2 linked regions of the Granulicella sibirica genome follow. The protein of the gene in region 1 binds, or shares a complex with, the protein of each later gene. Links are inferred from orthologs where the notes say so. Each region holds a gene or a part of one and is shown on either strand. Other genes may lie near its edges. The genes, in order: tig and rpsG.

Evidence for each region.
Region 2: the proteins of tig (region 1) and rpsG are in contact, whole or in part, in a crystal structure (PDB 3GTY), measured with the Thermotoga maritima proteins. The link is inferred for Granulicella sibirica from one-to-one orthologs. Residues at the interface, in WP_004081061.1 of Thermotoga maritima: Glu122, Val124, Val129, Leu130, Tyr133, Glu188, Gly259, Ile262, Tyr263, Glu266, Ser270, Glu273, Gln274, Glu277, Arg308, Gln311, Ile312, Ser315, Tyr316, Glu325, Arg329, Arg336, Leu363, Phe366, Trp367, Arg373, Leu377, Arg381, Leu384, Glu387; in WP_004081843.1 of Thermotoga maritima: Lys34, Lys52, Lys55, Glu59, Arg62, Gln63, Glu66, Asn67, Lys69, Val71, Arg95, Ala109, Lys110, Lys111, Gly112, Arg113, Pro114, Glu117, Glu121, Ile124, Ala125, Tyr127, Asn128, Asn129, Thr130, Gly131, Lys135, Asp139, Arg142, Met143.

Annotation. Positions count from the first base shown.
Region 1 is NZ_RDSM01000002.1:77,107-80,367, reverse strand. The notes cover bases 268-3,207. They hold tig (trigger factor), read left to right. Parts: upstream 268-971; coding sequence 972-2,444; downstream 2,445-3,207. Other genes in these bases: GRAN_RS11215 (aldose epimerase family protein), read left to right, coding at 268-749. In the rest of the region: more of GRAN_RS11215, read left to right, coding at 1-267. UniProt on the Bacillus subtilis protein: Involved in protein export. Acts as a chaperone by maintaining the newly synthesized protein in an open conformation. Functions as a peptidyl-prolyl cis-trans isomerase.
Region 2 is NZ_RDSM01000003.1:786,833-790,088, reverse strand. What follows is about bases 243-3,177. They hold rpsG (30S ribosomal protein S7), read right to left. Parts: upstream 1,978-3,177; coding sequence 1,507-1,977; downstream 243-1,506. Other genes in these bases: GRAN_RS19925 (deoxyribonuclease IV), read right to left, coding at 2,976-3,177; rpsL (30S ribosomal protein S12), read right to left, coding at 2,068-2,472; fusA (elongation factor G), read right to left, coding at 243-1,426. Outside these bases: more of fusA, read right to left, coding at 1-242; more of GRAN_RS19925, read right to left, coding at 3,178-3,256.

The sequences.
Region 1 (3,261 bases):
CGGCGAATACGGTTGAAAGTGCGGTACCGGTAGCCTATGGCGGCATGCTGCTGAACGTGCCCTCGAATAACGCCGGTGTGAATACCATGCCGGATGGCGGGTCGGTGACGGCGACGTACGCGACCGACAACTTTGGGGGACGATGGCCCTCGAAGACGGAGACCAAGGTTTCGGCACTCTTGAGCAGCCGGTGGATCGAGTTGACGGTTGACGTGAAGAATGTGGGAGATAGCGTGGTTCCCGTGGGGATTGGGTGGTCTCCGCGGTTTTTGATTCCGAGCGGCGACCGGAAAAAGGCCACGCTCCGTATTCCCGCTGACGTTCGATCGGACATCCGGGACAGCACGAGTGGGATGCCGAACGGTGAGTTGAAGCCCGTGACGGGGACGAAATACGACTTCAACACCCGAAACGGGGCGGAATTGGGGACGCTAGATCTGAACGACACGTTCCTGCACCTGAAGGCACCGCTCGACATGCACCCGATGATCGAGCTGCGGGACCCGGCGGCGCGGTTCGGGCTGAGGATTACGGCGCTGACTCCGACGATCAAGGCGGTTCACGTGTTTTCTCCGGCGAACTCGGATTATGTGTCGATCTCGCCGCAGATGAACTATGACGATCCGTTCGGCCGGTGGCCAGCTCATGAAGACACGGGCATGGCGGAAGTGGCACCCGGCCAGAGCGTGGAGTGGAAGATTCGACTGGAGTTGTTCCCGATCGCGGCGGCCTCCTCGCCGAAGATTTAGGCGGGCAGGGTCCGGGCCGGGAATGAGCGGGCGGACGGGCCTCCGCCCGGTTTGACCCCCTGTAGCCAAGACTCGTACAGTGGTAGTGGGACGCCTGCCGTGGGCGCCTCCCGCGCCTCCGTCGAGCGATCCTTCCTTAATAGATTGAGGGGACCCTCCTCCGAGGTTGGGCGGGGAGGGATGCGATGCGGCAGAACATGAGATTCCCTGGAAGGCACTGCATTGACCCCGACAGAGACTACGGACGTAAAGGAATCGGCTGAGCTTACGCCGAACACCGAGATGGCAGACGAGACACAGGTACACGATGAGCACACGCATGAGGGTCACGACCATGCGGGCCACGATCATGATCATGAGGGCCATGACCACTCCGGACACAACCATGGGCCGGCGCTGAATCCCGCGCTGGTTCGCGAGATTTCGGTCGAGGTTCCGGCGGATGAGGTTTCCAAGAGCTTCAAGTCCGTGACGAAGCGCTACCAGAAGCTTGCGCGCATCCCGGGCTTCCGGGTCGGCAAGGTTCCGGAGTCGGTGATCCGCTCGAAGTTCATGAAGGAGATCCGGCAGGAGATCCTTGAAGGGCTGGTCACGCAGCGCTTCCGCCAGGCGATCGAAGAGCAGACGCTGAACCCGGTGTCGCAGCCGCAGATCCTCGAGATGAACCTGTTCGACGGGCAGCCGCTCACCTTCAAGGCTGCGTTCGAGGTTCTTCCCGAGGTCGATATCACTGGCTATGACTCCGTGGCTGTGGAGCGTCCGACAGTCGAGCTGACCGACGAAGAGTACACGGCGGAGCTGGAGCGTGCGCTCGAGTCGCATGCGACGGTGGAGACGGTCGATGAGGATCGTCCGCTGGTCGATGGCGACTGGGCGGAGATCGGCTTTACCGGCAAGATGAAGGATCTCGCGCAGACGGTTGGCGAGGATGGCGTCGAGAACGCTTCGACGACCGAGCCCATTACGGGCGAGGATGTGCTGATCGAAGTTGGCGGCAAGAACACGCTTGGCGCGTTCAACGATGCGCTTCGTGGCGCGACGCCTGGACAGGAGCTGGAGTTCGAGGTCAGCTACCCGGCTGACTTCGGCGAACCTCGCCTGGCTGGTCAGACCGTTGCCTACGACGTGAAGGTGAAGGCGATCAAGAAGAAGACCTTCCCCGAGCGCGATGCGGAGTTCGCGAAGCAGCTCGGCAACTACGAGGACTGGAACGACTTCGAAGCGAAGCTGCGCGAGCGTAGCGCGGACCGCAAGAAGGACGCGCTCGAGAACGCGGCCAAAGAGAAGATGCTCGAAGAGCTCATCTCCAAGTATGAGTTCCCTGTTCCCGAGTCGTTCGTGCAGCAGCAGGTGGATGCGCGGCTGGATCGCGGTCTCCGGGCGCTTGCCCAGCAGGGCATGACGTCGGACGAGATGCGCAAGCTCGACTTCAACCGTCTGCGCGCCGCACAGCGCGACCAGGCCGTGAACGAGGTGAAGGCTTCGTTGATTCTCGACAAGATTGCCGAGACCGAAGGAGTGACCGTGACGGATGAGGATCTCGATCGCGAGTTGCTCATCATGTCGATCCAGGGACGCGAGCCGCTCGAGAGCCTGCGGGAGCGGATGCAGAAGGACGGTGGCATCGATCGCATGCGCGAGCAGATGCGCCGGGAGAAGACAGGTAGTGTCCTGTACGAGAAGCTCGCTTCCTAACTTGCGCTCAAGCATCTGTTAGGAATCGGAAACCGTTTTTGCCGTAGAGAAGAAAGAGAGCGCAATGGGATACATGCCTTTTGTAGTGGAGCAGACGAGTCGCGGTGAACGCAGCTACGACATCTACAGCCGCCTGCTGCGGGACAACATCATCTTCATGGGCACGCCCATCGATGACAATGTCGCGAACGTGATCATCGCGCAGATGCTCTTTCTGAGCGGTGAGGATCCAGAGAAGGACATCCAGCTTTACATCAACTCGCCGGGCGGATCAATTACGGCCGGACTCGCGATCTACGACACGATGCAGTACATCAAGAACGACGTGATGACCTTCTGCATCGGGCAGGCTGCAAGCATGGGCGCATTTCTCCTGATGGCCGGTAAGAAGGGCAAGCGGTTTGCGCTGCCTAACTCTCGCATCCTGATCCACCAGCCTTCGATGGGCGGGTTGAGCGGGCAGGCGACCGACATCGACATCCACGCTCGCGAGATCCTCCGGATCCGTGAGATCACCAACACACTGATGAGCAAGAGCACCGGCCAGCCGCTTGCGCAGATTGAGCGGGACGTGGAGCGCGACTTCATCATGACCGCACCGCAGGCGCGCGAGTACGGGATCATCGACGACATTATCGATCGCCCCCGCACCTAAACACTTTGCTTGCTGCCATGAAAGGCTCCGCGCTGCGGGGCCTTTCGTGTTGATGTACCACTTTCGCTCAGTACCCGAGGGGATGCCGCGCCATCCCCTGCTGTCAATCGGGTGTAAACTCAAGGCTAGACGGTTTGCGCGAGAAGACAGGAGTCGCAGTAA
Region 2 (3,256 bases), on another replicon or contig:
CGTTTGCTTCGACCTTGTACTCGCGCATCATGCGATCGACGATGATCTCAAGGTGAAGCTCGCCCATGCCGGCGATGATGGTCTGACCGGAGTCGACGTCGGTGCGAACGTTGAACGTGGGATCTTCCTGCGCCAGCTTGGCGAGGGCGACGCCCATCTTCTCCTGGTCGACCTTGGTCTTCGGCTCGACGGCGACTTCGATGACGGGCTTCGGAAAGTCGATCGATTCGAGGACGACAGGGTTCTTGTCCGAGCAGATCGTGTCGCCAGTGATGAGGTTCTTGAGGCCAACGGCGGCGCAGATATCGCCCGCCATGATCTCCGATATCTCTTCCCGCTTGTTCGCGTGCATCTTGAGCAGGCGGCCGATGCGCTCGGTCTTGCCGGTGCGCGGATTCAGCGTCGTATCGCCGGTCTTCAGCACGCCCGAGTAGATGCGGATGAAGATAAGCTGACCGACGAAGGGATCCGTCATGATCTTGAAGCCGAGGGCAGAGAGAGGCTCGCTGTCATCAGCCTTGCGGATGATCTCCTCTTCCATGTTGTCGGGATTGTGCCCGATCATGGGAGGAATATCGAGCGGGCTCGGCAGGTAGTCGACGACGGCATCGAGCAGGGTCTGCACGCCCTTGTTCTTGAAGGACGAACCGCAGAGGACCGGGAAGATGTTCATCGCGATCGTCGCCTTGCGGATACCAACCTTGAGCTGCGCTTCGGTCGGCTCTTCGCCCTCGAGATACAGGTTCATGATCTCGTCGTCGGAGTCGGCCACAGCCTCGATGAGAACGCCGCGTGCGGTCTTCGCGGTCTCAAGCAGATCCGCGGGGATCTCCTCGACCGTGTATTCCGCGCCCATGGTCTCATCGTGCCAGTAGATGGCCTTCATCGTGACGAGATCGACGACGCCAAGGAACTTCGCCTCGGCACCAATCTGGATGTTGATCGGAATCGCGCGGGCTCCGAGACGATCGACGATGGTCGAGGTCGCGTAGACGGCGTCGGCTCCGGCCTTATCCATCTTGTTGATGAAGCAGATGCGGGGAACCTTGTATTTATCGGCCTGACGCCAGACGGTCTCGGACTGGGGCTGCACGCCGGCAACGGCGTCGAAGCAGGCAACCGCGCCATCGAGCACGCGGAGGCTGCGTTCCACTTCAGCAGTGAAGTCGACGTGGCCCGGCGTATCGATGATGTTGATGCGGATGTTCTTCCAGGTGCAGGTGGTCGCGGCGGAGGTGATGGTGATGCCGCGCTCCTGCTCCTGCTCCATCCAGTCCATGGTCGCAGTGCCCTCATGCACCTCTCCGATACGGTGCGTGATGCCCGTATAGAAGAGAATGCGCTCGGTCGTCGTCGTCTTTCCGGCGTCGATGTGCGCCATGATCCCGATATTCCGGCAACGATTCAGCGGTATAGTGCGTGCCACAGTCTTGATCTCTATCTGCTGGCCCAGGCCAGCGGTTCTAAATCCAAGGTCAAATTACCGAACGAAGCAGGAACTTCCGATTACCAACGGTAATGAGCGAATGCCTTGTTGGCTTCGGCCATACGGTGGACGTCTTCCTTCTTCTTCATCGCGGCGCCACGGCCGTTGGCTGCATCGAGCAGCTCGGCGGTGAGCTTGTCGACCATTCCCTTTTCGCCGCGGGCGCGACCATAGGTCACGAGCCAGCGGATAGCGAGTGAGGTGCGGCGCTCAGGGAGAACTTCGATGGGAACCTGGTAGTTAGCTCCGCCCACGCGGCGGCTCTTGACTTCGAGTAGAGGCTTGCAATTCTCGATGGCCTTCTTAAAGAGCTTGAGGGCCTCGTCGCCACCCTTCTGCTCGAGGTTCGTCATGGCGGTGTAGAAGATGCCCTGGGCGGTGGACTTCTTGCCGCCCCACATCATCGAGTTCACAAACTTTGTGACCAGGGTCGAGTTGTAGACCGGGTCGGGAGCAACTTCACGCTTGGCGATGTAACCTTTACGGGGCATTTCTTCTCTTTCTCGTCTTCCTCCAGCGCCGGACTTCTCAAGAGCTGGACATGGTTGATGGGGCCGGACTTACCCGGCCCCGGAACTTGACTACTTCTTCTTGCCGGTCGGGGCGGCTGCGCCGGCCTTCGGACGCTTCGCGCCGTACTTCGAGCGGCTCTGCTTGCGGTTCGCGACGCCGACGGAATCAAGCGTGCCGCGAACGACGTGGTAACGAACACCCGGTAGATCCTTCACGCGACCGCCGCGGATGAGCACGATCGAGTGCTCCTGCAGGTTGTGGCCGATGCCCGGGATATAGGTGGTGACTTCGATGCCATTGGTGAGGCGGACGCGGGCGACCTTGCGGAGGGCCGAGTTCGGCTTCTTGGGGGTCTGGGTGTAGACGCGGGTGCAGACGCCGCGGCGCTGGGGAGAGCCCTGGAGGGCGGGGCTGGCAGTCTTGTAACGGGTCGGCGTGCGGCCCTGCTTGACGAGTTGATGGAACGTAGGCACTGGTGAAACTCCTTAGGTCTTACCCAAATCGGTTGATTCGGGCTCGGCGCAGGGCAGCTCCCTCGCTCGATCCGTTGTATGTAGCCGCACACACGAAGGACGGAACACCAAAGTGGCGTTCCGGGCGAAGTCCTGAATCCTGCGCGCGGCCGTACTGCTGACTGCAAACCACGCGTTTGCTGCTTTCACGTCTGAGGTGATAACAGTCGACGGTGACCGTACTTGCTGCCGCCCGGGGAGGCATGCTGCAGTCGGCTCCGTTTCGCTGTCCCGGCCCACATAGCCCATCCTTTGGATCCCGTGAGGGTGGAGGGTGTCGCAGGCACGATTGCGATAGGTCACAGAATTCTGCTTCCCTTTCTCTTTGCGGAAGCTCTGTGTTGAATCTCTTGTATCCAGTTGCCGCCGTCACTTCCCGGCGAATGGCTCCGGATATTCGCGGAACCTTCCTACGGTACCAAAATCCTGGTGGAGCGTCAAGACTACCGCGACGATTCTGCGGCCTAGCGGGCGGCGAGGGTGCGGAGGACGGTGACGTTGCGGGCTTCGTCACCGGGCGCGTCGACGGGGGTTTCGGCGATGAAGGCGCAGTGGGCAAACCGCGAGTCGTGGAGGAGGCGGCGAAAGGCCTCGGCACCGATGGTGCCTTCGCCGATGTGCTCGTGGCGGTCCAATTTGGAGCCCTGTGAAGCTTTGGCGTCGTTGCAGTGCCAGAGGCGGACGGTTTCAGTGCCTATGCTGGCGCCGACGAGTGACATGGTCTCTTCGTAACCTGTGGAGGTGA